2 linked regions of the Limnospira fusiformis SAG 85.79 genome follow. The protein of the gene in region 2 interacts with the protein of the main gene of each other region in a pairwise test. Links are inferred from orthologs where the notes say so. Each region holds a gene or a part of one and is shown on either strand. Other genes may lie near its edges.

Region 1 (16,432 bases), 2.6 Mb from region 2 along the record:
CGATAGCACTATTACCCGTTAAGGTAACAGAGGCGGTATCCCGCAAAGCTTTTAGAAAGATTCCAAAAGCACCGTTCCAGTCCCGTGGTAGAGTGAACCCGCACTCCGGACATCGGAACACTTTTGAGCCACCTAGCTGGGAATGGACATGACCACAGTGAGTACAGGTTTTGCTGGTGTATTCTTCGGTCACATCTACAACTGTTCAGTTATTTCCGCGCTTATGTCTCAGGGTTAGTTTGAATCGATAATGCGCCCATGTCAGCATGGCGCGGGCAGTCTTAGACCTGATTAGACGCTTCACCTTGGCAACCATATTGGAAGTCTCGAAGGGGGGCAAAAAAATCCGGCTGTGTTATGGGATGGTTAGGGATGCGACCCAATCAACCAAGGGGTTGAAGTCCTCACCGGGTAGTCCCCACGCCCATTTCAGCTCTATTTCATACCCGAAGGTCTCGCACCATACTTGGTATTGTACCGTATTGCCGTAAAATGTTAACCTAATTTGAGATTAAATCATGCTCTCCTAGAAACCGGGCTTCTCGACGGTTGGGGGTGGAGGGGGAATAGCGATCGCCCCTAGCCCCCCATAAACCCCAATTTAGCTAAAAATCGGCTCCTGTCAAGTTTCTAAGAACGACGGATGATTTTATCCTTCTGGCTAATAAAGATTAACCCAACAGTTGCCGGGACGACAATGATCAGGATACCAGCCAGCAAGCTATAGAAGAAATTCATCAATGAAGGTGTCATCTTAATCAGATCCTTAGAGTGCAAGTGCAGATTATATTTTTATTATTGTAAACTACCCGACGCTGAATCGAAGATTACAGCCCGGGCTTCCTACCTACCAAACCGCCTATAGCAGTTTTTTCTCTACTATTTGATCTTACGGTTTGGCGATCGGCTTTGCCCCGCGTTCCACAGGTCATCAACATGGTTATCACTATTTGCCATGTCATTTGACACTCCCCGCGCTAAAGCGACGGGGATTCTTCACTCAACGAGCCAACTTGCTCAGACAGGATTGCTCCAGCCAAAGTAGAGGTCGATTCTCCTGAAGCGTTGCTTGCGTCTAGCGCCAAAGTTCCGGTATGCCCTACCGTACTCAATCCCCGACTAAGGATGTTTCTCGCTGCATTATAGTCCCTGTCCATCACACATCCACATCGACAAACATGAGTTCGAGTGGATAAAGTCTTCTGCACAATGACACCGCAGCGAGAGCATTCCTGGCTTGTCCTGTGGGGTGGAACAGCAATAGTGCTCTTGCCGAACACCTTGCCCAAATATTCCAACCACACCCTAAACTGATACCAGGAAGCGTCGCTAATCGATTTAGCAAGGCTGTGATTTCGCACCATATTCCTGATTCTCAAATCTTCATAGGCTACCAAGTCGTTAGACTGGATTACGCATCTTGCCAACTTCACAGCCAAATCTTTACGCTGCCTACTTATCTTGAGATGGCGCTTGCCTAGAACCACCTTGGCCTTGGCTCGATTCTGACCCCCTTTCTTCCTTCTGGAAACAGTGCGCTGCGACTGCTTTAGTCGTGATTCACTTTTCCTGAGATGCCGGGGGTTTCCAACTGTTTCACCGTTGCTATCGGTGTAGAACTCTTTGAGTCCAACATCCAAGCCGATGGCTCGACCAGAGGGTTCAACAAATTCAGTCCGTTCTACACGAATACAGAACTGAACATAGTAGCCATCGGCTCTTTTGACGAGGCGAACTCGCTTAATCTGCTCTATTGGATAGAAATGCAGATCACGAGTGCCTTTGAGCTTTAGTCTACCAATGCCCTTCTTGTCGGTGAAGGTGATTGCCTTGCGATTCGAGTCTAACTTCCACCCAGAGGTTTTGTACTCTACCGAGCGGTTATTTTTCTTAAAAGAGGGAAACCCTTTCTTTCCGGGGATACCCTTCTTGCAGTTTTCGTAGAATCGAGAGATTGCACTCCAGGCTCTTTCTGCGGATGCTTGCCGAGCCATGCTGTTGAGTTCAGCAGCAAAAGGGAATTCCTTAGCAAGTTGAGCACATAGCTTTTGCAGGTCGTTCTGTCCAGTTCCCTGGTTGTCCATCCAATAACGGATGGCTTGGTTTCGGATGAACTGAACTGTTCTCACCGCCTCGTCTATGGCGCTGAATTGCTGGGGTTTTCCGTAGGCTTTGAACTCTAGTACAGTTAAACTAAGCCGGGTAGTCGCCCACCCGACTCGTCTCCAAAACCGGACTTGAGACTTTAACCTCATCCGGCTCCTCGATAACTTGGCTCTTGTCATGAGAACCGTGACTACCATCTAAGGCCGTCTTAACGTCGTGACAGTGACGGTGAAGAAGTTGGAGGTTCTTGTATGTATCCTTTCCGCCTTTCGACTTAGGGATGATGTGGTCGATTTCCATCACGTCTTCTTCCCGGAATGTTAGTCCGCAGTGGGCGCACTTCCCTTTTTGTTTCTTCAAGAGCTTTGACACCCTTGTAGGAATTCCTGGTTGTTTGCCCATTCTTGTACTCCAGTATTTAAGATTACCGTCGTATGGACTGGCTTCGCCTTTGACCTTGGTGTGGTGGATAATTGGTGTTTCTGCATGGCTTCGTAACTGCATCGGGTTTGACTCCGTGCGAGTCGCGAAAGCCCAATTTCTACTTCCAATCTTCCGCCAATATTTCCGAGCTACCCATTTCCCAGTCTTATTTGAGTGTCTTCTTTTTCCCCATCTGGCTAATTTCCAATAGAGGAGTTCGTCCAATTGGGAGAATATTTGTTTTGACACCGCAGTTGAGTAGTAGTTACTCCATCCCCTGATGACCGGATTAAGGTGCCTAATTAGCCCCTCTTGTGGTGCGACGATGTGAGAATCTACTATCTGTTTCAATTTCTGGTAATGGGACTTGACAGCCTTCTTGCTGGGTTTGATGATGGTTTTGAATCCTAGAGGCTCATTATGGGTATTCTTCCCGGTTTTGTATTTGCCAACTTTATGTTGTCGGATGTTAAAACCGAGAAAATCGAATCCCGGGTTATCACACTCTTGAGTGTGAGTGATATGAGTTTTTTCCTCTTTGAGTTCTAATCCCATCCCTTTCAACCATTCCTGGATGTGGTCACGACATTTCTCGATTACCCCAAGGTTTTCGTGAATGATAACGAAGTCATCTGCGTATCTGATTAAGGATACTGCTCGTCTTCGATTGGTACGACTACCTTTTCCAGGTAGTTGTTCCACTAATTCCTTGATGCTCTCTTCCATGCCGTGGAGGGCAATATTTGCCAGTAGGGGACTTATTACGCCTCCCTGTGGTGTCCCCTCATCGGTCGGGAATAGCTGTCCAGAATCTATTACCCCAGCTTTTAACCATGCCCGGATTTGTCGTCTGATGGCGGGTATCGTTTCGAGCTTGTCCAATAGTTTGCCATGGTCAATCCTGTCAAAGCATTTAGCAATGTCGGCGTCTAATACCCATTTAGGTTTGCACCTAATGGCATTGAATATTGCCCCGATTGCGTCCTGACAAGACCTACCTGGTCTTAACCCGTATGAGTTAGGTTCAAATTTGGCTTCCCATTGGGGTTCGAGTGCCATTTTGACTAAGGCTTGTAATGCGCGGTCGTATATTGTGGGTATTCCTAATGGTCTCTTTTCGTCTCTTCCCGGTTTGGGAATCCATACCCGACGTGCGGGTTTGGCTTTTGAGTTGAGCTTCAATTGACCTACAAGGCGCATACGTGCTTTTGGGGATAGGGATTTAACCCCATCCACTCCTGCCGTCTTTTTGCCTTGATTATCTTGTGTAACCCGACGAGCCGCTAACATTCTGGCTGACCAGCTCTTCAGCAGTAACTTTTGGAGTCCGCGAACTGTTTTGATGTCACCACGACGTTCGGCTTGATGAATCCGTTTTTGCAGGCGGAAGACTCGACGTTCGATTGATTTCCAATCAACATCTTGCCATTCCAGCACCACCGTATTGTTTCCAATCGTTTTGGGCATTTCCATGCTACTAAGGCTCCATCTTCCAAGTTATCGTGAGTCCGTCAGCATATCCTGGGCATTACCCCAGACATTCGCTTCTGACTCAATCCTTCCTCACGTTGGCTTGCGGATGGTTTCCTACTCAGGATTTCGACCTTATTCCTGAGAGCAACAACGGAGGTTACTTCGTTCCAGATATCGATTGATTGTGCCTTTAGGATGCCACTTTACGCCGGGTTTATTTGGGTGTATGAGAGGTCTGTATGATATCAGCCTCCCCTTTATCCTTTAGCCATTTTGGCTCCTGCGTGTCAGTCTAATTTTCGCAGGTTTATAGTAACGACGCTTTCGGACGTGACTTCGTTTTCTATCCATGGACACTTGCTCAAGAGGGCGCCCGTTTAGACCCAGGCTTACTCCCTTTCATCCCCGCTTCACAGATTGATGACCAGTCGCTACTGTGGGGGACGTGCTTTCACGCGATACACCTCGCGGGATGGACTTTCACCACCATCGATATCTAGTTGTCAAGGTTCAATGCCCTTTGGGGGCTGTGTTCCCTGCCCCGCCTACGTTTCAGGAATTTTCCTTCTACTTTTGGCGGGAACGAATCGCACATCATGGCTATATCCATGCACACAATATAAGCCGTCTTGGCAGGACGGCGACTCAAGTCGCCGTGTCGTCTTTCATCCCCGCGCTAAAGCGACGGCGCTTTCAGACTCCCGCACTATTGTCGTAATGTCATGTGCATCTATCATACCATCAACCATGAATATGTCAATTAGCCCATCAAACTCCCTTTTAGTTACAGTTTGTTCACCAGTCGCTTAATATATTGCCCTCACCCTAAATCTGGATCCCATAGAGGGAGAGGGACTTTGAGAGGTGATCAGATGATTTCTGAACAGGCTGTAACTTGGCAACCACTGCCAATTTAGGGGGCTGGCTAACCCCTAAAATGGGAAAAGGTTAACAAACTTCAACTCAAGGCCATGACAACTTTTACCATCTTAGACTGGACTCTGGGCTTGTTCCTGGCGGGAATGACCCTATTATTTATTTTCCGCATTGTTTTGACCTGGTATCCCCAAGCCGAGTTAAATCAGTTTCCGTTTAATCTGATTTTCTGGCCAACGGAACCCTTTTTAGCCATCACCCGCAAAGTGATTCCCCCTTTGGGAGGCGTGGATATTACCCCGGTGATTTGGGTAGGGATTTTTAGCCTCCTGCGGGAATTGTTACTGGGACAACAGGGAATTCTGAGAATGATTGTTTAACGAGAAGGCAAATTTTTGTTCATCCACTGTTCCACAAAATTGGTGTAAACCTTACCCTCGAGAAACTCCGGGGTTTCCATAATTTTCTGATGAAAACTGATGGTTGTGGGAACTCCGGTAATAGCAAATTCACGCAAAGCGCGTTTCATCCTTACTATAGCCGCTGCCCGGTCAGGACCCCAGACAATTAGCTTACCAATGAGAGAATCGTAATAGGGGGGAATCTCATAATCGGTGTACACATGGGAATCAATCCTGACCCCATTACCCCCCGGTGGAAGATAGCCGCTGATGCGTCCGGGGTGTGGTCTAAAGTTGCGATCTGGATCTTCCGCATTAATCCGACATTCGATCGCATGACCCCTAAGCTGAATTTGATCTTGGGTGAGATGCAATTTTTGTCCTTGGGCGATGCGGATCTGTTGGGCGATTAAATCTAGCCCCGTTATCATTTCTGTTACCGGGTGTTCTACCTGGATACGGGTATTCATTTCCATAAAGTAGAACTTCCCATGGCGATCGAGTAAAAATTCTACTGTTCCCGCCCCGGTATAGTTAATTGATGCGGCTGCTTTCACCGCCGCCTCTCCCATTTTTCGCCGGAGTTCAGGATTTAAAGCCGGACTGGGCGCTTCTTCCAGTAGCTTTTGATGTCGTCGCTGAATTGAACAGTCCCTTTCCCCTAGGTGAATCACATTCCCAAATCCATCGGCTAAAATCTGAAATTCAATATGGCGGGGACACTCGATAAATTTCTCGATATATAAGCCTGGGTTTCCAAAGGCTGCTTCTGCTTCTCCTTGGGCGGCGGAAAATAGTTTCGGGAGTTCCTCGGCGCTTCGGACCAGTCGCATTCCCCGACCTCCTCCCCCGGCGGTGGCTTTGATAATTACTGGATAGCCAATTTTTTGGGCTATTTTTTGGGCAGCTTTGTCATTGGTGACTAAGCCTTCACTACCGGGAATGGTGGGAACACCGAAACGCTGCATGGTTTCTTTGGCTGTGGACTTATCTCCCATTGACCTAATCGCCTCCGGGGTTGGACCGATAAAGGCGATGTCGTGGTCAGCACAAATTTCCGCAAATCTGGCATTTTCCGCTAAAAAACCATAGCCAGGATGAATGGCGGTGGCGTTCCGGGTTAGGGCTGCGGAGATGATGTTGGGGATGTTTAGATAACTTTTGCTGCTACTGGGTTCGCCTATGCAAACAGCTTCGTCGGCTAACTGGACGTGCAAGGCATGGCGATCTACAGTGGAGTGGACGGCCACTGTGGCAATCCCCATTTCTTCACAACTTCGGAGAATCCGTAGGGCAATTTCCCCACGATTGGCAATCAGGATCTTTGAAAACCGCATTTTCGGTGGTGTTCGGGCAATAATCAGTTAGGATATGTTATTTTGGGACTTTGTGGAAGATACTACCCAAATTTGTTGGCAAAAAAAGTTTGGCAATTTTGGAGTTTGGTGCTACAATGGTAAATTAGCACACCGATGGGAAAAATCATTCCTAGTCCTCGGTTGTCTTCTGCGGATGTGGCGGAATTGGTATACGCGCACGTTTGAGGGGCGTGTGGCTTTGCCTTGCGAGTTCGAGTCTCGCCATCCGCATTTTACTTAAACCCCTATCCTGACTACTATCGCGGGAATTCACTTAACCCGATAGTCGTATCGTCACACTCAATATGCACTCCATTCAGTCTTAGTATACGGGACGATTGGTGCATATCCTTTAGCAACAAATCTTAATTATTGACGGGTTAATCAATAAACACAACTTAATCAATCTGTCAAATATCCATACCTCCCCCCAACCAAACACCGATAGGGTAACTCCCTTGTGATACCCGTCAATGGCAAGCCTATCGGTTCGTTCCTCACCATTGACTGCTATCACGTCGGTCGCACCCCCAAGAGTGTTTGTTCCGGTTGGGGGGAGGATATGTTTCAAAATCAACCACGACAACAGCAGAAGATAATTCCCCAAGCTATCAATGTACAAAGATACACCTATCAATGTATAGTATTAGGCAAGGTGGTTAGGACGCAGCTTTGAGAACGGAATCCATGGCATCATGGAGAGAATCAAACTGCTCAATACAATGGCGAATGCGGGCTTTCAACCACGACCAACATTTCTCTATCTTGTTGAGGTCTGGCGAATAAGGTGGTAGATAGAGCAAACGGCATTGAGCCGCCTCCACTAGCTCAGGAATCCGTCCCCCTTTATGAAACGTTGCATTGTCTAGCACTAGAGTCTGACCTGGCTTCAGTGTTGGAATTAAGATGAACTCCAACCACAACTCAAACACTGTCCGATTACAACAACCCTCAAAGCTAAAGGGGGCTAAGAGTTGTTGATGACACCATGCGGCTATATAGCTCACCCTGCCCTGCCTCTTCCCTGATTTGAGGGCATGGAAGCGTTTTCCTTCCTCGCAGTAACCATAAGGGTAATCCGAGTCCTGACTATTCATGCCGGCTTCATCGAGGTAGACCACTTCTTCCGGCTCCATCTGTTCAATCTGAGCCATAAACTCCTCTCGCTGTTGCTTCCAACGTTCTTGGTAGCCGTAAGTTTTTTTTCTGGTGAAGCCAATTTTCTTCAAGGCTCTGGATATGGTGCGAGGAGAGATGTCGTCATCCCAAAGTTCAGCCATTTGAGCGGAGGTTTTGTGGCCATGCTCTTGGGCAAAAGCCTTGAATTTATGCCAGTCGGTAATTTTGTGGTTATTGCCAGGTGGGTGATTAGGTTTAGGGAGGAAGTCTCCGGTCTGTGCTTTTCTTTGCAGCCAGAGATTAATGGTGTTCCGGCTGACATGGAAAACTTCACTGGCTTCTGTTTTGGGCATACCGTCTAGTTCAATGGCATCAATAACTTTTTGTCTGAGGTCGTAACTATAGGGGGCTGGCATTTTTGGTCTTCTTAGTCATCTCGTCCTCTCCATTATACGTCCTAACTTTCATGTCTTGTGCTATACAAAGATATCAGACCGCCTTTCCGTGGACTAGACCTATAGGTAAACCTATGAGCGATCGCCTATCCGGTTATCTATGGGTCTGATTCATAATCCTCGGTGAGGGGAAACTATGGGCTATCATCTGGCTGATATGAAAAGTGCGATCGCCTAATCTAAACTATCTCCTACCGGAACCAACCCGATACCCCTAAACAACTTTTCAACTGGTGACAATTACCGAGCAGAAACCGATACCAACATAATCAGTTCACCCCCAAAATCTTAGCCGTAGGTTGTAGGTAAAGCTATCTGTTGGGGGTAACTTAGTTCTGGGTAATATCTGGACATGATAGGGTAGGCATTCATATTTTAGAAGTTACATAATGTAAATACATTATGTATAGCATTAGTCAAGGTGGTTAGGACGCAGCTTGGAGAACGGAATCCATGGCATCATGGAGAGAATCAAACTGCTCAATACAATGGCGAATGCGGGCTTTCAACCACGACCAACATTTCTCTATCTTGTTGAGGTCTGGCGAATAAGGTGGTAGATAGAGTAAACGGCATTGAGCCGCCTCCACTAGCTCAGGAATCCGTCCCCCTTTATGAAACGTTGCATTGTCTAGCACTAGAGTCTGACCTGGCTTCAGTGTTGGAATTAAGATGAACTCCAACCACAACTCAAACACTGTCCGATTACAACAACCCTCAAAGCTAAAGGGGGCTAAGAGTTGTTGATGACACCATGCCGCAATCATGCTCACCCTGCCCTGCCTCTTCCCGGATTTGAGGACATGGAAGCGTTGTCCTTGCTCACAGTAACCATAAGGATAATCCGAGTCTTGACTATTGATGCCAGCTTCATCGAGGTAAACCAACCCTTCCGGCTCCATCTGTTCAATCTGAGCAATAAACTCCTCTCGCTGTTGCTCATCACGTTCTTGGTAGCCGTAAGTTTTTTTTCTGGTGAAGCCAATTTTCTTCAAGGCTCTGGATATGGTGCGAGGAGAGATGTCGTCATCCCAAAGTTCAGCCATTTGAGCGGAGGTTTGATCGCCATGCTCTTGGGCAAAAGCTTTGAATTTATGCCAGTCGGTAATTTTGTGGTTATTGCCAGGTGGGTGATTAGGTTTAGGGAGGAAGTCTCCGGTCTGTGCTTTTCTTTGCAGCCAGAGATTAATGGTGTTCCGGCTGACATGGAAAACTTGACTGGCTTCTGTTTTGGGCATACCGTCTAGTTCAATTGCATCAATAACTTTTTGTCTGAGGTCGTAACTATAGGGGGCTGGCATTTTTGGTCTTCTTAGTCATCTCGTCCTCTCCATTATACGTCCTAACTTTCCTGTCTGGTACTATAAATGATTGTAGTGGAGTTTAAAGCCAAAGGGAAGTCAAATCACGTGCATTGCCATTTATGAGGCCATCCGAACTGCTCAGTTCATCCGCAATAAAGCCGTCCGTTTCTGGATGGATAATTCAGGAATTGGGCAGAAGGATTTGTATCGCCTAGCGCAAAACACGCTCGAGATGAATTTCCTTTTGCTCGCGACTTAAACTCCAGTGCCTGTCAAGCTTCCATTGAAAGAGCATATTCGGCGATCGCAAGGTTCTACGATAACTGCCGGAAAGCCATTCCAGGAAAGAAAGGCTTTCCCAAGTTCAAAAAGAACAGTCGTTCAGTTGAATACAAGACTTCTGGGTGGAAGCTATCAGAAACTCGTAAGAAAATAACCTTCACCGACAAAAAAGGCATAGGCCAGCTTCAACTCAAAGGAACATGGGATTTACATTTCTACCCGCTCGAACAAATCAAACGGGTTAGGCTTATTCGTCGTGCGGACGGCTACTATGTTCAATTTATGCTCAAAGCGGATGTTAAAGTAGATAGTCAGCCCACGGGTAAAGCGATTGGTTTGGACGTAGGATTAAAGGAATTTTATACCGATTCTAATGGTCAAGCGCGAACCTAACCCCAGATTTTATCGAAAGGGTGAGAGCCGCTTGAAATTTAGACAAAAGCGTGTTTCTCGCAAAAAGAAAGGCTCATCCAACCGAAAGAAAGCGATTAACCAACTAGGACGAGTACACCTCAAGATAAGTAGGCAACGTGTTGGCGAAGCCTGCGCGAAGCGCATAGAACACGCCAAGAGACTGGCGCGTTGCGTAATCCAATCTAACGATTTGGTCGCTTATGAAAACTTGAGGGTAAAGAATTTGGTTAGAAACCACTGTCTCGCCAAGTCGATTAATGATGCTCTTTGGTATCAATTCAGGAAGTGGCTAGAGTATTTTGGGGTTAAGTTTGGCAAGGTGACGGTTGCCGTTAACCCGGCTTATACTTCCCAAGAATGCTCTAACTGTGGTGCAGTGGTCAAAAAAGCCCTATCCACTCGAACTCATGTTTGTCAATGTGGGTTAAACTTGGATCGGGATAGGAATGCTGCGCTCAACATCCTGTTCGCGCAGCGTTGCGCAGCAAAGTCAGCCTTGTGTACGCTAGGGCATAGCGGAACATGGGTCTTATACCCGAACGCTTCAGGAGATTCGACCTATACTATGGCTGGAGCAATCCTGTCAAAGCAAGTTGGGTCTATGAATGAAGAATCCCCTCGCCTTTAGGCAATGGGAGTGTCAAAGGATTATCTGATGAAGAATATTCCCCTTGACGAGTTGATTCCCAAACTGCAAACTCCAGAGGAACGGGAATTGGTTTTGGCTTTGGGTTATCAGGTGATTAGCTCTAGTGCTAGGGTTACAGAGGAGCCAATGATTAATGATGAAGAGGCACGCGCCTATCAAAAATTGCTAGAATTGCTTAATCTTCCCGAAGCCCGGGTTAAGGAATTAGAAGCAACAGTTGACGCTCAACTTCAAAAATCCGAAGGACTGGTGAAGTCAATGAGTCGTCAATTAGGGCAATTTTTTCGGGAAGTCAGTCAATAGCTATAGTTTCGGCTGCTAAATGATGGATGCAATTAATGATTTGATCAAACAGGCTCACCAAGGTAGTGTGGTCGCCATAGTTGAGGTACTTAATTATTATCTGGCGGAAAGTAAGGTAATAATTAGGGCTGTTTTTGTGGGGGGTATTCTGCAATTACTTTGTGAAGGAAAGCAAGCAGAATATCTGGATAAATCATATTTAGTCCGTGAGATTAAGGACGTTTTAGAGACAATTGCTCCCCGGAAGATTCGCCGAGTTAGCATCCATAGTCGTGTCTTTAATCAACATCAATTACTGTGGTTAGAGGATATTCTGGATAGTCCAGATAGTGAACTGCTTTGGTCAGAAAATATCACCATAAAAAAACCACATATATGGGCGGGATTACCGGGTCATACTAGTGGGGGACTAATTGATAGTTATCCATCTCAGGAATTGGTGCAAAAGCAACAATCGTCACGGGGTATATTAATTGCGCTCATCAGCATAATTGTGTTATTAATTGTGGGGGTATTTGCTTTTTATCAATGGATGAGTTTAGCGGTTACTCAATTGTTTAACTCGGATTATACATCGGTGAAACCTACTCCCAATCAGACAATTTCTGATGATGTATTATCGGATGAAGAGTTGTTTAAACAGGCTGTCCAATTAGCTGAAAATGCTGTGTCTTTAGGAAGGGATGCAATGACTGATAGGGAATGGTTAGAAATTGCGGAAAAATGGCGGGCGGCGGCTGATTTAATGGCGGCTGTATCTCCTAGCTATCCTCGCTATGCTACGGCTCAAAATCGGGTGGCTTTGTATCGTCGGAATCAGGAAATAGCTTTGTCGGAAGCGAGAATTTCTCGGTAATCTAATCAGCAAAATTTGGTGGTGTGAGGGGATAATTGAATGCGTAAAGAATATTATAAACTGGTGCGCGATCGCATTCCTGAAATGATACGACAATCTGGAGGTAAGCCGGAAATCAAGGTTTTATCTGAGGCGGAATATCGCATAGCTTTACGAAATAAGTTAAGGGAAGAAGCCGAGGAAGTTCAAGAAAGCGATGATGCTAGTCTATTGGAGGAATTAGCAGATATTTTAGAGGTGGTTGAATCGTTGAAGAAAAGTTATAACATATCCGATGAGCAGATACAATTAAAAGTTGATGAAAAACGAGCGCAACGAGGTGGTTTTAAACAGAAAATAATGTTATTATGGACTGCATAAATTTCGGATAATTGGTCAGCTATTATCACACCATAATTTGAGATATATAAATGCAATCAGACATAGAAAATAACTGGGGGATTCAAGCCATTAACTTATTAGTTAATATAAACATTATTTTAGGGTATCCAGATGGTACATTTCGCCCCAATGCACCTGTAACTAGGGCTGAGTTTGCTACGTTAATGTGTAGGATGTTTGATGATGCACCGATAATTCAGGAGGCGATCGCCTATAAAGATGTTGCCGATAACTATTGGGCAAAATCGAATATTGAACAAGCGACTCGCCGAGGTTTTTTGGCCTGCTATCCTGACGGTACATTTCGCCCACAGCAACCTATTCCTAGGGTGCAAGCCTTAATTGTTTTAGCGGCACATCTACAGCATAGAATCCCTGAAAACCCGGAAGAAATTCTCACACAATATTTTGATGATGCGGCGGCAATCCCCAATTATGCTAGGGAAAGAATTGCCGCTGGGGCGATTGAAAATTTAGTGGTTAATTATCCATAAGTTCGACAACTCAAGCCTAATCAAAATGCTACTAGGGGTGAAATCGCGGCTTTTTTATGTCAAGCCTTGCGACCTAGAAATGTGGTGTCTTGGGAATATATCGCCTATAGTAATTTATTCGCAATTACCCCTCAATTTGACTATGCGGCAAAATTTTCCGAAGGATTAGCTAATGTCATCATTAATGGTCAAAATTGCTTCATTAATACAGAAGAAAATATCGTGATCACTTTGGCAAGTGATATTATATCTTTGGGGGCATTTTCGGAGGGAATGGCTAGTGTCAACATGGATGATAAAAGTGGATATATTGACCGGGAAGGTAGACTAGCAATTCCTGCCAAATTTAGTTTGAATCCTGTCTATTATTTTGCGGAAGGTTTGGCATTAGCTAAACTTTATGATCAGACAAAATGGGGATATATTAATAAATCAGGTGATTGGCACATTATAGCTAAATTTGATGGTGGGGGTAGCTTTTCCCAAGGACGGGCAAAAGTTAGGATCGGATCTGAATGGGGATATATTGACCGGGAAGGTAACTCGATTATTGAACCTAAATTTTCAGAAGCTGGGGAATTTGCGGAGGGTCTAGCCCCAGTTAAATTAAATCATCAATGGGGATACAGCCTTTACACAAAACACAAAGTACAGTATAATGTATGGCTATTGTATAAGTTATCACAACCAACTACCATGAGCCGTTACTCTTTAGATTTTCGGAAAAAGATAGTAGAAGCCTATGAAAAAGGAGACACTTCTATCCGAAAAGTAGCGAAACGCTTTTTGGTGAGTCCAGACACGGTAAGGCGACTGGTCAAACAGTATCGATTAACGGGAGACTTATCTCCTCGTAAGTGTGGCACTAAAAAGAAAAGCATTTGATCTAAGCATGAGGAAGCCGTGATAGATATCGTAGAAGCCCACCCCGACCTGACCTTATGGCAATATAGTGAGAAGCTCAGAGACAAGCTGGGCATAAATGTCAGTACGACCATGATAGATAGATTTTTAAAGCAGCACGATATAAGTCTCAAAAAAAAAACATACAGGAGCGAAAAAGTAGTAACAGAAGAAGTACAGAAAGCGCGAGTAGATTATTGGTAAAGAATTAGAGATGTGGCTCCTGAAAAGCTTGTGTTTATTGATGAAAGTGGGTTATGGGTAGGGATGAGCAGACCGTTAGCCAGAGCGACGAAAGGGAAAAAAGTCTATGAACTGCGGAAATCCTATCGAGGTCAAAAAATGACAATAATTGGTGCAATTAAGCTCTCCGGAGTGGTGGCGACTCAAACATTAGAAGGGTCAATGAAAAAAGAGGATTTTCTCCAATTCATCAAGTTAGATTTATTGCCAAAATTAAAAAAAGGAGATGTAGTGGTAATGCATAACTGAAATTCTCATCATCGAGAAGAAGTCAAAGAAATGATAGAGTCAGTAGGAGCCAGGGTAGAATATCTGCCGGTGTATTCCCCTGAGTTTAACCCGATAGAGATGATGTGGTCACAGCTCAAAAGTTTAGTGTGCAAGTTCAGGACGGAGACCATGGAATTATTAGTGAGATTGGTAGAAGTGGCGGTAAGCCTTGTGAATTTACAGTGTTTGAATAACTGGTTTACCAAGTGTTGTTACTGTGCTTAATGATTGAGATAAAGGCTGTATATTAATCGGGATGGTGATTGGGTAATACAGCCAGAATTTGGGCGGGCTGAAAATTTTATTTATGGAGTTGCTAAAGTTGTTAAAGGCGACCAATATTATCTGGTTGATACCAGTGGAAATCTCACGTCAATTGTACCAAATGGGTTAGGATATTTACAATTTTCTGAGGGATTAGCCCCCTGGGGAACTGGAGAAGGGAAGGTTGGTAATTTGATTCAACCTCTGCGTTATGGTTATGTAGATACTACGGGAAAAACAATTATTCAACCTCAATTTTATGGGGCTGAACCTTTTTCTGAGGGGTTGGCTGTAGTACAGTTAAACGGTCACTACGATTGAGGAAGCTGGGGGGAAGCAAGTCAAGGAATGCCTCCAGAATCTTTGAGAATTGTTCGCGGGGGGAAATATGGATATATTGCTAAACCTTGAATATCATCTGATGTTGATGAGATTAAAAGAGTTTTCAGTGGTGATAGCTTCGATAATGCTGAGGGGAGGGTGAGTTAGCAAGAAGGGAAAATACAGTAGTGTGTAGCCAGGGTCAAGAAATGATGTTGATTGGTGCTAGTTTTAGCTTAAACTATAGTTAAAATTAATTCACATTCGATTAAACAATGGCTATTAACAGGGTTAGAGTCGCTAAAGATAAAGCAGACCTAGTGCGAGATTTAACCGAATCCGAAAACAAAAGCGGCCCGTTTCAGACCTATGCAGATGTAATAGTATTCGCCGCCTCTGTAGGTATCCGCCACCAAAAGCGAGTACCGATTGAGGCTGTTTCTCAGAGAGATCCCGCGCCTATTTCCCTAGAGATATTCATTTCGAGGGGTTATGATTGGGTAATTAAACTGATAGCGATCGCCCATACTAAGGACAGCAAAACAATCTCACCTTTTGACCCAGAATTGGAAGCAGAAAGAGTGAAAATTTTTGAAGAATTTGCCAATGGTGGACTAGAAATTTTACGAGAAGAATTTAGGGGGGCGGTAGATTATGGCGATCGCCTGTTATTATTGCTGATGTCGGAACGCGATCGCTTCAAAAAACCGGAATCAGAATTTGATCTGAGTCAATTTTTAGGCTAATTCAGCGGCGGTCACTCTTACCGTTGTATGCTTCTAGGATCGAGGGCATCTCGGAGACCATCTCCCAGTAAATTAAATGCTAAAACGGTTAAAATAATCAACAATGCTGGCGGCCAAATTAGCCAAGGTTGTAGCACCAAAATGGAAGCATTAGTAGCAGAAGAAAGTAAATTCCCCCAGGAAGGATCTGGCTGTTGAATACCCAAGCCAATTAAACTAAGCACGGACTCAGAAATAATAAAACTGGGGATGGTCAGGGTAGCCGAAATAATCACATAGGTAGCTGTTTGGGGGAGTACATGACGGATAATAGTATAAATTGGTTGAGCCCCCATTACCCTAGCCGCTTGGATAAATTCGCGTTCTTTAATAGAGAGAACCTGTCCCCGAATGACTCTAGCTAGTCCCGCCCAACTAATAAATGAAATGATAATTACAATTAGTAAAAACCTTTGGGCGCTGGAAAGTTGGGGAGGAAGGACTGCTGCTAAAGCTACTAATAAATAAAGTCCGGGAATGGTCATTAAAACTTCCACTAATCGCATGGATATAGTATCAATCCAGCCACCAAAATAGCCGGAAATTCCCCCAACCAACATACCCAAGGGGAAAGCAATAGCAATTCCGACTAAACCGATACTGAGGCTGATACGACTACCAAAAACTAAGCGACTCAACTGATCGCGGGCTTGTTCATCGGTTCCTATGAGGTTAATATAGGCTGGACCCACTACGCCAAAAAGATGAAGGTCAAAGGGAATTAAACCTAAAATTTTATAGGGGTCTCCTTT
Region 2 (16,508 bases):
GATGGTGGCGTTGGGTTCCGTTCCTCCACCCAACCTACTTAAAATAGGCTCTAAAAATCCCAGGTTTTTCTCTTGACAAATACCGGAACTTGACTTATTATAAAAGAATGGGAAACCGTGCCGACATATATAATGGTTTGGGGAGGGGTTCAGTCTCTCCCGGTAAAATTACCTGAAAGAGAGACGGAATTAACTAGCTAAGACCAGTTCTTTTTGGCGGGTTTAATGTGAGGGACTCCTAATCGAAAATATGTAGGTGCTACTGGTTCAATATCGGGGTCAAAACCACCTACTTGATTAGTCCTGAGCATCCATAAATCAGCCCCTAATTGCAGAAAAATCATGGCGATTTGGTCGTGAACCCAACGAGGTAGAAGAGTTCGCCAACTAGACAAAGCCTTAATCAGAGTGTCGCGGGGTTTTTCGACAGTCAAATCACCTAATTTGGGGGCATTAAATCGCCAGTCTGGGCGTACCTTTCCCATGGGGGTTAAATAATGTTCGAGGGTATTCAGTAAATCGCCTAACTGTTGGAAACGGAGAGTTTGCTCATGATTAGGGTGTTCTCGCATCCATTTAATGATGAGGGGATTTAATTCTAACTCGGCTAAAATTTGCCGCAAAGAGGAATATAAGGCTTGGCTAGAGTCCTGACAACAGGAATTAACGGGACTCACAAAAGTAGTTCCGGTTCCGTCTCCGACACGATAACGCGCAGCCATAATATCTAATTCCTGAATAACGGCATTTAGGGGGGAGAATTTGATGCCATCAAAATCATAATCTTCGGTGAGGGGGCTAAACTTAATTAGAGTTTCGCATAATGGTCGCACACCCAACCATCCCCATTGACGATCGCCTCCATAATGTTCCCAAGCATTCGCCCCAGAAATAATACCATCAGTATTATTAGTATAAATTTGTCGGTACTCGATCGCAAAACGTAACTCCCCCGTTAAAGGGTCTCGTTTCACCGTAGCTACCCCGAAAGCAAAATGCCCAAAATAGATTTTCATTGATGCTAATTCGGCTTTCTTTCCGCCAATACCGCCAAACAGGTGCATCATCAAAGCGCGATCGCCTTCTCGCCATTGAGAAATCGCCATATGATCATCTTCACCCTCATTGTGCGGAGATAATAACACATTTTTCATCTGCCCCTTTTCCGCCTTTAAATTACTCAAATAATCACGCCTAAAGTAATCCAAGCATGGTGTCAGACCGTGAATCACCCGTTGAGGGGAGAGGCGGAACATTTCCCTAGGTGCGATCGCCTGTACCGTAAACCGACCTTGCTTATTTCTCGCCCCATAAATATACCATCCTCCGCTGTTAACCGGAGACTCTTCCACCCCCTGATTATTAAAAGAATAAACCCCATTACGATTAGGGATTACCGTCGGCATATAAACTATCTCCTCATACCCATCAAAATCCCCTGTAGACGGGTTAAAATGCCGAACTTGAAACAGGTCATTGCCCAAGTTTTTGACAAACCTTACCACCCCATAAAACCGCCCGGAAATTTGCATCGGTTCCCGTTGAATATACACCACCGGAACACCCTCCCCAGTATCCTTAATTACCACCGGTTCACGAAGTGCCACAATCATATCATCATCAGGTCTCGCCCCCGCCAAAGACTCCAAAGGATCGACATTTTCCCAACCATCAAGTCGGTGAGGATGAACCTTTCCCTGTCGTTGACTAAGCCGCGCTTGATCAGAGAAATTCACATCCATTTTTAACAATTTCGAGTAGTTTTGCACCCACTGTTCATCACTCCAGCGCAAAATTACTACCTGTCCGATGCGATGTTGATTTTCCGGGTCAGCATGATAAATTTCCAGCCGCACCCCTTTCAGGGTTTCCCGTTCATCTTTACTTGGTAAAATTAACCGACCTATCCAAGTATAATTGGGGTGATATAACTCGGGATTTAACCTTTGTTGAATTGGATAATAACCCACCTGATTAAATAACCCCTGCTTGTAGCGTTCATATTCGCTAATGGTGATAAACTTCTGCGGGTCTAATCCGGTGATTTCCCAATTTTGACAGAGAATACCTGTAATAATTTGCACCGTCTGTTCCAGGTGCGTCCGTCCGTCCGGTAACAGCGCATCCCCCATGGGTCCATCATCGCCATTATGACCTACTGGACCCAAAGAAATCAAGATAATTCTGCCCCGTCTTTTGGCACAATTCCAATTAGAAAGAACGGAAATCGGCCAGCGTCCTGAAAACATAATCGGACCGAGTTTTTCCACATTATCTTTTTCCCCCACTAGGTGATAGAGTCTTTGAATCGCCATAGCCCCGGTATTCCCACTAATTACCCCCGCTAAAGAAATCACCTCAATGGGGGCATTAATATTGTATTTCAGGAAGCTAACCGCACCCATAGACATCTGACCACCCCCACTGTAACCAATCAGGGTAATCGGTTTACCACTACCGAGGGGATAGCCAAAGCTAATTAGACTATTATAAATGACTTGGGCTAATCCTTGGTTTTGAATCGGACCATAACGGGGGTCGGCGGCGATCGCTACAGAAACTACATTGCGGAAATTGATAATAAAAGCGATCGGGTTAGCCGGATTTTTTAGGGATATTGATTCAATGATTTGCCAAATAAACGATAGGGGACGGTCTGAGGTTAGGGGTTTATTGGTGACACTATAAGGCATGATTCCTTTGACGATGAGAATATCATCAGGTAAGGACTCAGCTACCTTATCCAACATATTTTCAACTTGGGGGAGGTATTCATGGGAACCTTGATTGATACCGTCTAGGTACATTACATAACGGGAAATACTGTTGGGGTTCTCGATTTCTTTGACCGGGGTTCCTGTATATTTCAGGGTGCGATCGCCATACCATCCCGCCCACCAACTTAGGGCTTCTAGGGGAGTTAGGAATATCGAAAAGAATAGCGCGATCAAGCCAATAGTCGTCAGGTCGATCGCTAATTGCAAAGTTTGTTCTAACGCATTGTACCAACGACTAAACCAACCTGGGGACTGGGAGGAAATTAACACAAACACGAAAAACCCCGTTAATCCTAATGCGATCAATTGGATCGCCCGGTTGCGTTTGATGGTTTCTGGACTGTGGCGGGTCGCAGCATCCAGTATTACTTCATTACCCACATCATCGATGCTTTCGATATTACCTGATATCACCATTTGTGTGAGTTTTTGGCGATCGGTTACTACCTCGGTTCCCGCCACTAGGTTAGTTAACTTTTGACCCAGAATCATTAACGGACTGCCGATCGTTCGTTGTAAAATCTGCAATAGTACCCAGCCTAACCCTACCGACGAAAAAGTAGCCCAGGTGTCAAAATTGGTTACTGCTTTAATCGCCGTTACTTCCGCTAGTAATGACCAAATCGACAGAAATACACCAATGGGAACGCCAAAATAGGGAAGACCCACTATGAATCGTAAAATTTGCGGCGCGTAGCTTAATCCTAGCGTCGTAATCGTTGCTTGTAGGTTAAGTCCGCTATTAAATATCGCATTGTGAACTAGCCAAATACTCGCCGCCCAAAACCAAAACGTGAACACAAACAAAATCGCGGCCATTCCTAAACTCAGCACAAATCGGAAGGGTCGGACTCGGTTAATAAATAAAACAATCGATTGACCTATCGCCTGGGAGACTCCCGCCACCAACACTATTGTTAGGGCTAGTCCTCTACCTAGGGGTAGGATATTAATTTCTACAAAAGCATCTCGGTTTAGGGACAGCGCCCCTAAGATTAGATGCCACCACTGATCAAATGCCGTTTCCATAGTGATTTATACTGCCTAGACTTAAAGCGATCGCATCATTGTGTCGTTTTTGATTGAACTCGCTATGATATCAATATTGAAATTTCTTAACTTTTGTTTACAAAATGGAATTATCCCCAGTTAGCTTTGGCAATACCAAGGCATGGCTCAAGAAGCATATACTATTTGGCAATGAACCTAACCCAGAATTGGTCGCTATTCTGACCGTGTACTTTGTGCAAGGTATTCTGGGCCTCTCCCGTCTCGCCGTTAGCTTCTTCCTCAAAGATGATTTGGGTATGAGTCCCGCCGAAACCGCCGCCCTATTCGGAATAGTCTCTATTCCCTGGGTGATTAAACCCCTATTCGGCTTTATGTCCGACGGGTTGCCAATTTTTGGATATCGCCGCCGACCCTATTTAATCCTATCCGGGTTAATGGGGACTTTCTCCTGGGTTTACCTAGCTACCTTCGTTGATCATCCCATTACCGCGACAATTGCGATCGCCCTTAATTCCCTATCCGTAGCTATCAGCGATGTGATTGTAGACTCCTTAGTTGTAGAAAGGGCGCGAAACGAGTCTATCAGCAATATCGGTTCCCTTCAATCCCTCTGTTGGGCTTCCTCAGCCCTGGGGGGGTTAATTACCGCCTACCTCAGCGGCTATCTCCTGGAAATCTTTACCTCCGAAACAGTTTTCCTCATTACCGCTACCTTTCCCCTATTGGTGATGGTTGTCGCATGGGCGATCGCTGAAGATAAAATTACTAACATCTCCAATTGGCAAACCGTCAAACACCAAGTCCAACAACTGCGGGCTGCCATCACCCAAAAATCCATCTGGCTACCCACTGCCTTTATCTTCTTGTGGCAAGCTACCCCCACCGCCGACTCAGCCTTTTTCTATTTCACCACCAACGAATTAGGATTTCAACCAGAGTTTTTAGGACGAGTCCGCCTAGTTACCAGTATCGCCGCCCTCCTCGGTATTTGGTTATTTCAGCGATTCTTTAAATCTGTCCCCTTCCGTAAAATCTTCCTAGTCTCAACCCTTCTCTCCGCCGCCCTCGGTATGACCATGTTACTCCTAGTTACCCACACCAACCGCGCCCTAGGAATAGACGACCACTGGTTTAGCCTCGGAGATAGTCTCATCCTCACCGTAGCCGGAGAAATCGCCTATATGCCTGTTTTAGTCCTCGCCGCCCGCCTATGTCCCCCCGGTGTAGAAGCCACTCTTTTCGCCCTATTAATGTCCATCTCTAACCTTTCCCGACTCCTATCCCACGAGTCTGGCGCACTTCTCACCCACTTATTAGGAGTCACCGAGACTAACTTCGATAAATTATGGTTGTTAGTCATTATCACTAACTTAACTACCCTTTTACCATTACCCCTAATTCGCTGGCTACCATCTACCACCGCCGAAACTAACACCCATAACATCCATTCACCCAACCTAGAATCAACCGCAGAATTAGTCCCCGAATTAGTCACCACCGATTAATTAATAACTGGGAATCGGTAATCAATCCCCCTTTCCGACTCCCTCCCCCTCACCTAATCGGCGGGATTTATGCCTGCTATTCTCAACCTATCTTGACCTATCACACATCTTGATATATACTAAATATATCTACTAACTGATGTCTGATATCAATTAACCATAATTTCTCAGTTAATCACCTTAAACCAAATCATTGAATCATGCAAAATACCATATCTGAACCCTCCCAAAATCAACTATCATATAACCCCCAAGAATGGCAAAAAGGCTATTTGTCTCAACCCAATGAATACAACTATACCATCACCAATATTGATGGAGAAATCCCCCCAGACCTGAAAGGAACCCTATTCCGTAACGGTCCCGGTTTATTAGATATCGGTGGCTTACCCATTCATCACCCCTTTGATGGAGATGGCATGATTTCCGCTATCCGTTTTCAGGACGGACAAGCACACTATCAAAATCGCTATGTCCGCACCCAAGGCTATATAGACGAACAACAAGCCAAAACTATTCTTTATCGCGGTGTATTTGGAACCCAAAAGCCTGGCGGTTTTCTCCACAACGCCTTTGACCTGCGGATTAAAAATATTGCCAATACTCAAGTCATTTATTGGGGTGGTAAATTACTCGCCTTATGGGAAGCAGACCTACCCTATCATCTCAACCATCAAACCTTAGAAACTATTGGGCTAGATAACCTTAACGGTATCCTCGAACCCGGAGAATCTTTCGCCGCCCACCCCCGCATTGACCCCAGTTCTAAGTTTAATGGCGGTTCCCCAAGTTTAGTTAATTTTTCCATTAAACCAGGACTATCAACCACTATCCGTATTTATGAACTCGACAGCCATGGTAGCCTCCTACAAAAATACGCCCATACAGTCCCCGGATTTGCCTTTATCCATGATTTTGCCATCACCCCTAACTACTGTATTTTCTTCCAAAATCCTGTAAAATTTAATCCCCTTCCTTATCTGTTTGGACTCTGTGGCGCAGGACAATGTGTGCATTTTCAAACTAATCAACCTACCCGCATCATTGTTATTCCTCGTGACCCCGCACAACGACAAAATATCCGACATTTTGACGCTCAATCTGGCTTTGTTTTCCATCATGCTAATGCTTTTGAACAGGAAAATAAGATTGGCGTTGATTCTATATGTTACCAATCTTTACCAGGGGTTGACCCACAAGCTAATTTTCGCGATACTGATTTTAATGCCTTAGAACCTGGTCAACTCTGGCGGTTTACCCTTGACCTCACTACCGGACAGGTTCAGCGTCAATTAATAGAATCTCGCTGTTGTGAGTTTCCTACTACTCACCCTAATTCTGTCGGTCGCCCTTACCGATATCTCTACTCCGCCGCCGCCCATAATAGCCAGGGAAATGCACCCCTTCAGGCGATTATTAAGTTTGACCTGGAAACCGGTTTGCGTCAACTTTGGACTGCTGCACCACACGGCTTTACCGGAGAACCTGTCTTTGTTCCCCGTCCTCATGCTACCTCCGAAGATGATGGCTGGTTATTGACTCTCGTTTATAATGCACAACACCATCGCTCAGATGTCGTTATTTTGGATGCGAAAAACCTTGAAAAAAATGCGATCGCTACCTTACACCTTCAACACCATATCCCCTATGGCTTACATGGGACCTTCGCCAACATTTAACTGACTTAACATTGGGGCAGCTTTTTTGTATACAATCTTCTTGCCCCCTTCTGGCTCGCCTAATGTTAACTTTTGTAAAAAAAAATTAAGTTTTGTTGCAAAAAATTTTTTTTTGGGGAGGGGGGTTGCTTTTTCGCGGCACTTGCGCTACACTTTTAATATAATGGGATGGTTGCAAAATTTTTATTTTAGGCAGTAGTTCATTATTAAACTTAATACAAATATACTATCATTAATCCTGAGCCCCTGTCAACCCCTTTAACAAAAATTGTCGGCTGATGAATTTACCAAATGCTCAATCTGTCTCAGAATTTGACCGCCAGATGATGCGTAATTGTCTAAATCTGGCAAAGGAAGGGCTAGGAAAAACGGCACCAAATCCCCTAGTAGGTTGTGTGATTGTCCGTGATGACCAAATTATCGGGGAGGGATTTCACCCCGGACCAGGACAACCCCATGCAGAAATTTTCGCCTTGCGGTCTGCGGGAGAATTAGCCAGGGGAGCGACAGTATATGTGAACCTAGAACCGTGTAACCATTACGGAAGAACTCCCCCCTGTAGCGAAGCGTTAATTAAAGCAGGAGTTGCTAAAGTAGTGGCGGGAATGGTGGATCCGAATCCTCTGGTAGGTGGACAGGGAATTGCTAAACTGCGCCAAGCCGGAATAGAAGTAATTGTGGGAGTAGAAGAATCAGCCTGTTTAAAATTAAACGAAGCATTTGTTCATCGGATTATTTATAAACAAACCTTTGGTATATTGAAATACGCCATGACCCTGGATGGGAAAATAGCCACAGATACAGGTCATAGTGCTTGGGTAACAGGTGCGATCGCTCGCCAGGAAGTCCACCGTCTACGGGTCGCCTGTGATGCGGTAATTGTGGGGGGAAATACGGTCAGGCGAGATAATCCTCACTTAACCACCCACGGTCAAGGGGAACCCAACCCGTTGCGGGTAGTCATGAGTCGTAGTTTAGATTTACCATCATCAGCGCGACTGTGGGACACTTCCGAGGCTGCTACCATAGTTTTTACAGAAGTTGGTTCCCGTCCCGATTTCCAAGAACACTTGCGGAAAAAGGGGGTAGAGGTGCTGGAATTTGCACCATTGACACCCGCTAAAGTTATGTCATATTTCTATGAGCGTCAATTTTTGTCCGTGCTATGGGAATGTGGGGGTCGTCTAGCCTCTGAAGCCATAACTCAGGGGTGCGTTCACAAGATTTTGGCGTTTATTGCTCCTAAAATTATTGGTGGACAGGCTGCACCCTCTCCGGTCGGTAATTTAGGCTTTAGTCAAATGACTGAAGCCTTATCCCTAGAAGCAGTAAGCCTGCGAGCGATCGGTTCAGATTACCTAATTGAGGGTTATTTGTCGAATGGCTGGTCTGGAGCCTTACCAGAGGCTTTTCAATTCCAGACTACAGGGAGTAAAGCCCTATGAATGAGGTGGTTATTTTAGGCTTGATGGTCAGCAGCCTCGGTGTGGAAGCCGTCCTCGCTGGAAGCTGGCTATGTCAATTGCAGGATGAACAACAACAAGAATATGAAGAGGAGGAAGAAATCTTGACTCATTATGATTCCGATAATCCTAACACCACCACTATTGCATCATCTCAATCTCAGATATCCTCCCCTAATCATCAAGACTGGGAATATAAAATTGTTCGCGCTCAAAGAGATTTATTTCGGAACCCTAAAACCTTTGAAAAACTTTGTCAGGAAGAGGCGATCGCTGGTTGGGTAATGGTGGAAAAACTAGACGATCGCCGCATTCGCTTTCGTCGTCCTAGCAATTACCAACCATCCCAGTCAGATCAGGTAGCCTTGATTGACCCCTATCGGTCTTCCTATGGGTCTAGTTTTAACTTGATGGGTTTACTAACAGGTTTCGCCTTTTTAATCGCCATTATTCTCCCCGCTTATTTGGGATATATATTGGTATCAACCACCTTAAATACTCGGCTCCCAGAACTACCCATAACCCCCGAAATAACTGAAGATAATGAAAGTGAAGACATCGAAATCCCCAGATAAATCCTATAGATACCATCAGAGTTTAGCACCCCATTAAGTTTATACTTTCGATTTCTGAGAAAATGCGATAATTGGTCTATTCTGCTGTAGGATAGACCATTATTCTATAGTGTTCATCTGGTTATGACTGCAACTAAAAGCCTCGAAACCCTTGGCTGTCTTGGTCAAGTTACCTTAGAAGGTGATCTGGTACGCCTTAAAGGTTGGTCTGCTTCCTGGGGAGGTGGTCTCGTCCTGGATTTTCGTATTAATATTGGTGGCTTAGATGTTCCTGAGTTTCGGGTAGAGAAAGGGTTAATTAGTCAGGATGTCCAACAGTTATTTCCTAGTTTAGATCACGCTGACCAGGCTAGATTTTTAATTTATATCCCCCTAAGTTGGATTCAACAAACAGGTTTATTCAATAGTTTGGTAAGGCTAACTCCTATATTTGCATCGGGAGAAGGTGATGTTTTATTTGGGTTCTTGGAACCTTCGCTTCCGGTTCCCGAAAAAAGCGATCAGGTTGGGGTGGGTGGTAGTTTTAAGTTGGTGGCGGCGGACTTTTTAGGACACTTTGTTAATAAAGCCAATTTACAACCAGCAGAGGCGGTTCTTGATGCGGGTTGCGGGGTCGGTCGCATCGCTTATGGTTTGGCTTATTATCTCAACTCTCAAGCCTCTTATCACGGGTTTGATATTGTTCCCCATTGGATTGATTGGTGTCAGCAAGTGATTAGTGCTACCCGTCCTAATTTTCATTTTGAATGTGCGGATTTATACAGCGATCGCTATAATCCCACTGGCAAAACTCCCGCCGAAAATTTTGTGTTTCCCTACCCTAATAACCAATTTAATTTTGTGCTGTTAACTTCCGTTTTTACCCATTTATATGCAGCCGCCAGTCGGAATTATTTACAACAGATAGCGCGAGTGTTAAAGCCGGGTGGTAGGTGTTTATGCACGTTTTTTCTATTAAATGATGAAACCGAATCCTTGATTAAATCCGGTCGCAGTTCCCGGAATTTTGCCTATGCTGTCGGCGAAAGTTTTATCGATGATCCTGATAATCCCGAAGATGCGATCGCACATTCCGAAGCATTAGTAATGGATTGGATTAAGGATTCTGGTCTATCAGTACAACGCCAAGATTATGGGATGTGGTGTCGTCGGAGTCGTTCCGCTAGTTATCAGGATATGTTGGTGTTGTGCAAAAATTAAAGCATTTACCTCATTCTAATCTCACCAAAAACTCATAGGTAAAACCTCGGAAATTCGAGTCAAGCTCGAAAGTATAGGTTCCCGATTCCGGAATCATTCCCGTCCATTCCGTTAGGTCATCATTAGCATTAACATCATCCCCTAAAAGTTGACCATCTGGAGTGATAATATAGGGGAAAATAGAGTTTTCCGCCGTAACTGTCAGGGTTTGACCTGCTTCAGCTTCCAAGGTATAGCTATGGCTACCACCGCCAATAATTTCACCTTGGATAATAGCTGAATTACCACCCGGTAAAAATTGAATCGGTTGGCGGACATTCGGACAACTGCTATGGGTTCGGTTTTTAGCAACCCATCCCGGAACCGGATCGCTAATTTCTAGCCAACCGTCTTGCTCATTTACTACCGAAATAAAAGTATTATTGGGTAGTTGACCAACAATGTTACCTTCCTGAACTTGAGGCGCGCGCCGTACATTTAAAGGAGGGTCAGGGTCTTGGACAATTGCCATAGTAATCTCGCAGCCAGTTGTCGGGGGTCTCACCACAATTGGTGGCGACTCTATAACCCCAGGTGCTTGACTTGGCGCACTAGGAACCGGGGAATCAGTAACTGTTCCTTGAGGTGAGGCGGCGGGAGTTTCCTGTGAAGATCGCCACTGAATAGCGATCGCTGCTACTATAACTGCTGTCACCAGTCCGGCTACACTGGCAACTATCAATTGCTTGGGTTTGAAGGACATGGGACAGACCTCGCTGGTAGACAAAAATCATCTTCAAAAATTGCAGAGTTCCCAATTCCAAATATATCAAAACTTACCCCCTCTTCCCCAATCCTTCAGGACTCTAACCTAAAACTTAACATGATAATTATCCCTAAAGTCATAGTTCAGTGTATTTTTAACATAACCATTATTTCCTGTCCCGATCGCAAATCCTGACTCTATTCAATGCCTAGATTAACTGGTACTCGGGTACAAGTTCCCAAACGCCATCAATTACTCACCCAAGTTAAACAGGAGGTGAGACAATATCGGCTACAGTCTCCCCATCGCCATGTTCTCACCAAGTTAGCCCAGGAAAAACCCCCCCTACGCATGAGGCGCGCTTGGGATGTGGAAGTGAAAATAGGCAGCCGCCCTAGTGTGAAATTAGCAGCTAATGCCGGAATTATTGAAGTATTCGATCACATTGATGGCCGCCTGTTGATTTTGGGGGGGACTGGTTCCGGGAAAACTACCACCCTGGTGGGACTGGCTAAGGTCTTAGTAGAGAGAGCCTTATCTGATGAACATGAACCTATGCCGATTTGGCTCAATTTATCATCTTGGCGAGTTGAGCAACAGTCTATCTCCGATTGGATGGTAGAGCAAATGCACCTCAAATATGCGATCGCTCCCGAATCAGGACGCTACTGGATGGAACAACTCCAGATTCTCCCCTTATTGGATGGTTTCGATGAGGTCGAAGAACATCATCGGGAATCCTGTATTCAATATATTAATGATTTTTTAGACAGTCATCTCTCCCCCCTACATTTAGTAGTATCTAGCACCGTCAAATCCTATCATCCCTGTCAGGCAAGGTTGCAACTAAATGGTGCAATATTGTTACGTCCCTTGACTAATCGACAGATACACAAGTATTTAATGAATGCTAGAAGTCGGGAACTTTGGCATGACATCGAAGAAGAACCACAGTTATTAAAAATCGCCCAAAAGCCATTATTTTTAACAATGATGACCCTAGCTTATGAAAATATCTTAATCTCATCTTGGAAACATTTAAACACCATTGATGATCAACAAGAGTATTTATTAAAAGCCTATCTGCGCCATCAAATTTCTAGCTTACGCGATCGCCATCATAATAGTGATGCCGGAAAAAACTACAGTTCCGAACAATTCCGCCACTGGCTAACAGAACTCGCCAAACGCCTGGAAAAAGAACAAACTCAAGATTTTATCCTCGATCGCATCCCGAAAACCTGGCTACATACCCGCGAACAAGAACGGGCTTATCATCTGGGTATGAAGATAGTCGAAAGTGGGATTTGGTGGTCAATTATAGCAATCATGATCCTAGCAATCATTTGGCGATCGCTGCCATTGTTAATCGCCGCCATGACCCTAGGAATCATATTAGCCCTCACCTACCAACCGTTGAGCCTAAAATTGGCGATCGAACGCCTGATCTTGCGATTTGTCCTATGGGGAGAAGGAGATGCACCCTGGAACTATGCCCAATTTTTAAATGATGCCACCGGGTTACTGTTGCTCAGAAAAATAGGCTCACGCTACCAATTCATTCATCGCCTACTACAAAAACACCTTGGCAAAACGTGACCAGCCTTACAACACAGGACGTAACTCCTCTACCAGGGCTCGCCTCAGTAGTTGATGATGCCCTGATGTCCCTATTTAGCCCGTCTGACCCAGCCCACCAGAGCGTCTATTTGCCAGTTTTAACTTTGCTACTTGCCAAGATTGCCATCCAGTCGGACACTTAGACTTGGGAGAACTGATGCAGTCGAGAGCATGATTTAATCTCAAATTAGGTTAACATTTTACGGCAATACGGTATAATACCAAGTATGGTGCGAGACCTTCGGGTATGAAATAGAGCTGAAATGGGCGTGGGGACTACCCGGTGAGGACTTCAACCCCTTGCTTGATTGGGTCGCATCCCTGGCCATCCCATAACACAGCCGGATTTTTTGGCCCACCTTCGAGACTTCCAATATGGTTGCCAAGGTGAAGCGTCTAATCAGGTCTAAGACTGCCCGAGCCATGCTGACATGGGCGCATTATCGATTCAAACTAACCCTGAGACATAAGCGCGGAAATAACTGAACAGTTGTAGATGTGACCGAAGAATACACCAGCAAAACCTGTACTCACTGTGGTCATGTCCATTCCCAGCTAGGTGGCTCAAAAGTGTTCCGATGTCCTGAGTGCGGGTTCACTCTACCACGGGACTGGAACGGTGCTTTTGGAATCTTTCTAAAAGCTTTGCGGGATACCGCCTCTGTTACCTTAACGGGTAATAGTGCTATCGTCGCATTGTCCGGGAACAACCGGAAAAATGTCGCGTAAATGTATCAGGTAATTGAAGTGAAACAAGTATTAGCAGTAATTCTAGGTGGCGGTGCGGGCACCCGTTTGTACCCCCTAACCAAAATGCGAGCCAAACCCGCTGTTCCTTTAGCCGGTAAGTACCGTTTGATCGATATTCCGATCAGTAACTGTATAAACTCAGAAATTCTGAAAATCTATATCCTGACCCAGTTTAACTCAGCATCCCTTAACCGTCATATTGCCCGAACCTACAACTTTTCTGGCTTTACAGATGGCTTTGCGGAAGTCCTCGCCGCACAACAAACCAGTGTGACTAACCCCCAATGGTTTCAGGGAACTGCTGATGCAGTGCGCCAATATCTATGGCTCATGGAAGAATGGGATGTTGAACATTTCCTAATTCTGTCCGGTGACCACCTGTACCGCATGGACTATCGGGATTTTGTCCAACGTCATATCGACACAGGGGCAGACATCACCCTATCAGTTTTACCCGTAGACGAAAAACGGGCTTCTGCTTTCGGTTTGATGAAGATTGACGAAAGCACTGGTCGGATTATCGATTTCAGCGAAAAACCCAAGGGAGAAGCCCTAAAACAAATGGCAGTGGATACCAGCAGTTTGGGGTTATCCCCCGAAGAGGCTGCCGAGTCGCCTTACATCGCTTCTATGGGCATCTACGTTTTTAAAAAGGATGTTTTATTTAAACTACTCAAGGATGCCCCAGATCAAACCGATTTTGGTAAGGAAGTGATTCCTGGTGCCGCTAAGGATCATAATGTTCAAGCCTATCTGTTTAACGATTACTGGGAAGATATCGGAACTATTGAGGCCTTTTTTGAAGCTAACTTGGCTTTGACTCAACAGCCACAACCTGCTTTTAGTTTCTACGACGAGAACGCTCCTATTTATACCCGTTCCCGCTACTTACCACCATCCAAGATGCTGGACTGTCAGATCACTGAATCTATTATTGCTGAGGGTTGCATTCTCAAGGAATGTCGCATTGATCATTCTGTGCTGGGGTTGCGCTCTCGTGTCGAGTCCGGTAGTCTCGTTGAAGACACCATGTTAATGGGGTCAGATTTCTATCAACCTTTTGCTGAACGTCAATATGGTTTAGAAAAAGGTAGCGTTCCTATCGGTATCGGTAACAACACTACTATCCGCCGGGCTATTGTCGATAAAAATGCTCGCATTGGTCGCCATGTCCAGATTATCAACAAGGACCATGTTCAGGAAGCAGAACGGGAAGAGGATGGCTTCTACATTCGCGGTGGAATAACCGTAATTTTGAAAAATGCCGTGATTCCAGATGGGACAATTATTTAGGTTTACCTTTTGGGTAGTTCTATGGTTGACTAAGGGAAAGGAGGCTATTTTAACCTTCCTATCATATAAACAATCTGCCCTAGTCCATGTCTAAAATTGTCTTGATTATAGGGCTTCCTGCTAGTGGGAAGTCCTTTATTGCTGAAAGGTTATCTCAAGGGTCGCACTTTCAGCGCTGGGTCTCCACTGATAGAATTCGCCAACGCTTATTTGGTGATGAGAGTATTCAAGGACCTTGGTTGTCAATCTGGGCTCAGGTTCGCGGGGAACTTCAACAGGCCGTTGCTGATATGGTTGATGTTATTTATGATGCAACTAATGTTCAACGCCGTCGCCGCCGAGATTTAATTGCTCAGGTCCGTGGTTTTGGTTTTCAGTCCGTGGTCGGATTATGGGTTAATACTCCCCTGGAGGTCTGTCTAGCACGCAATGAAAGGCGATCGCGTCAAGTTCCTGAAGGGGTGATTCTCCAAATGTATCGCCAACTTACTGACGCGCCTCCTACTCTTAGTGATGGGTTCGATCGCCTCCTTGAGATTCAAAATATATAAATATGCTGCTTTTCCTAGCATCCTCTGCTAGGCTGGATCGAATTAGAGTGAATTTTCAGACCCAAGTTATTGTGCGGACGCACCCAAAAGCACAAAATGAGAACAGTAGGAGACTAGATAATGCCGACGACAGATTATAAAGATTACTATTCGGTTCTCGGCTTAACTAAAAATTCTAGCGCCGATGAGATTAAAAAAGCCTATCGCCGATTGGCTCGTAAATATCACCCAGATATGAATCCCGGTAATAAGGCTGCGGAGACCCGCTTTAAGGAGGTTAATGAGGCTTATGAGGTACTCTCTGACCCCGAAAAACGCCAAAAGTACGATCGCTTTGGTCAATATTGGCATCAAGCCGGAAACTCCGGTTGGTCGGGAACTACTAATAGTGCTAATAATCCTGATGTCAGTGGGTTTGATTTTAGCCAGTTTGCTAGTTTTGATGAGTTTATCAATAGTCTATTAGGACGCGCGGCGGGAAGTCCTGGGGGCGCTGGTAGTCGCTATTCCTATCGCACCAATCAGTCCAAATCACCCGGTTATGGTGGATTTGAGGATTTTACTTCTTCCTCTTCCTCTCCGGGTGGTTCTAATCTTGAGACTAAGGTGACATTGACTCTTAGTGAAGCCTTCCACGGTACTCAGCGCCGTATGGCTGGTGGTGAGGTTTCCATTCCGCCAGGGGTGAAGCCGGGAAGTAAGATTAGAATACGGGGACAAGGACAGGTTGATCCCTATACCCAGCAACGGGGAGATTTATATTTGATTGTCGATATTCAACCCCACAATTTTTTTAAGTTGGATGGCGATAATCTGATCTGCGAAATTCCCATAACTCCCGATGAGTTGGTTTTGGGAGCCTCTATTCAGGTTCCTACTCCTGATGGTATGGTCAAAATGAATATTCCCCCTGGGCTTCGGTCTGGACAGTCTCTCCGACTGAGGGGGAAAGGTTGGCCGAAACCAAAGGGCGGCGGACGTGGTGATCAGTTTGTCAAGTTATTGGTGGTGCCACCTGATGAACTTACTGCGCGCGAGCGTGAATATTATCAGAAAATTGCCGCTAACCGTACTTTTAATCCCCGTAGTAGTTTATCTTCCATCACTCTTTAGATAGTCAAAACTCTACAGCCTCAACTCGATTATAACTCGATTCTCCAAAGGCAAGGGACAACCGGGAAATTAATTAATAATTTTACTAACCATATCCCTCTGGGAGATGATCAACCCCCCCATATCAAGCCTAAGCTATGGGGGAATTGTTGACTATGAGATGCGATCGCTTTTTCAATCAACTTATGCTCACACAAGCACAAACCCTATATATCACATTTTAGGT

What was found.
Region 1: the proteins of ribD (region 2) and accC interact in binary tests that used the Escherichia coli proteins (3 or more experiments, as listed by UniProt). The link is inferred for Limnospira fusiformis SAG 85.79 from one-to-one orthologs.

Annotation. Positions count from the first base shown.
Region 1 is NZ_CP051185.1:1,976,704-1,993,135, forward strand. What follows is about bases 4,436-7,284. They hold accC (acetyl-CoA carboxylase biotin carboxylase subunit), read right to left. Parts: upstream 6,617-7,284; coding sequence 5,255-6,616; downstream 4,436-5,254. Other genes in these bases: HFV01_RS09385 (YggT family protein), read left to right, coding at 4,974-5,258. Also shown: psbX (photosystem II reaction center X protein), read right to left, coding at 631-753; HFV01_RS09375 (RNA-guided endonuclease InsQ/TnpB family protein), read right to left, coding at 978-2,141; ltrA (group II intron reverse transcriptase/maturase), read right to left, coding at 2,194-3,996; HFV01_RS09400 (IS630 family transposase), read right to left, coding at 7,297-8,172; HFV01_RS09405 (IS630 family transposase), read right to left, coding at 8,637-9,512; HFV01_RS09415 (hypothetical protein), read left to right, coding at 10,867-11,163; HFV01_RS09420 (hypothetical protein), read left to right, coding at 11,183-12,019; HFV01_RS09425 (nucleoside triphosphate pyrophosphohydrolase), read left to right, coding at 12,059-12,379; HFV01_RS09430 (S-layer homology domain-containing protein), read left to right, coding at 12,430-12,894; HFV01_RS09455 (WG repeat-containing protein), read left to right, coding at 14,767-14,895; HFV01_RS09460 (DNA phosphorothioation-associated protein 4), read left to right, coding at 15,171-15,641; HFV01_RS09465 (ABC transporter permease), read right to left, coding at 15,659-16,432. UniProt on the Escherichia coli protein: This protein is a component of the acetyl coenzyme A carboxylase complex; first, biotin carboxylase catalyzes the carboxylation of the carrier protein and then the transcarboxylase transfers the carboxyl group to form malonyl-CoA.
Region 2 is NZ_CP051185.1:4,600,712-4,617,219, forward strand. What follows is about bases 6,409-9,333. They hold ribD (bifunctional diaminohydroxyphosphoribosylaminopyrimidine deaminase/5-amino-6-(5-phosphoribosylamino)uracil reductase RibD), read left to right. Parts: upstream 6,409-7,250; coding sequence 7,251-8,417; downstream 8,418-9,333. Other genes in these bases: HFV01_RS21765 (carotenoid oxygenase family protein), read left to right, coding at 6,409-6,972; HFV01_RS21775 (hypothetical protein), read left to right, coding at 8,414-9,010; HFV01_RS21780 (class I SAM-dependent methyltransferase), read left to right, coding at 9,134-9,333. Also shown: HFV01_RS21750 (hypothetical protein), read right to left, coding at 1-29; HFV01_RS21755 (Yip1 family protein), read right to left, coding at 198-3,806; HFV01_RS21760 (folate/biopterin family MFS transporter), read left to right, coding at 3,911-5,293; more of HFV01_RS21765, read left to right, coding at 5,494-6,408; more of HFV01_RS21780, read left to right, coding at 9,334-10,210; HFV01_RS21785 (SH3 domain-containing protein), read right to left, coding at 10,221-10,952; HFV01_RS21790 (NACHT domain-containing protein), read left to right, coding at 11,160-12,554; HFV01_RS21800 (glucose-1-phosphate adenylyltransferase), read left to right, coding at 13,323-14,618; HFV01_RS21805 (AAA family ATPase), read left to right, coding at 14,705-15,169; HFV01_RS21810 (DnaJ C-terminal domain-containing protein), read left to right, coding at 15,290-16,282. UniProt on the Escherichia coli protein: Converts 2,5-diamino-6-(ribosylamino)-4(3h)-pyrimidinone 5'-phosphate into 5-amino-6-(ribosylamino)-2,4(1h,3h)-pyrimidinedione 5'-phosphate.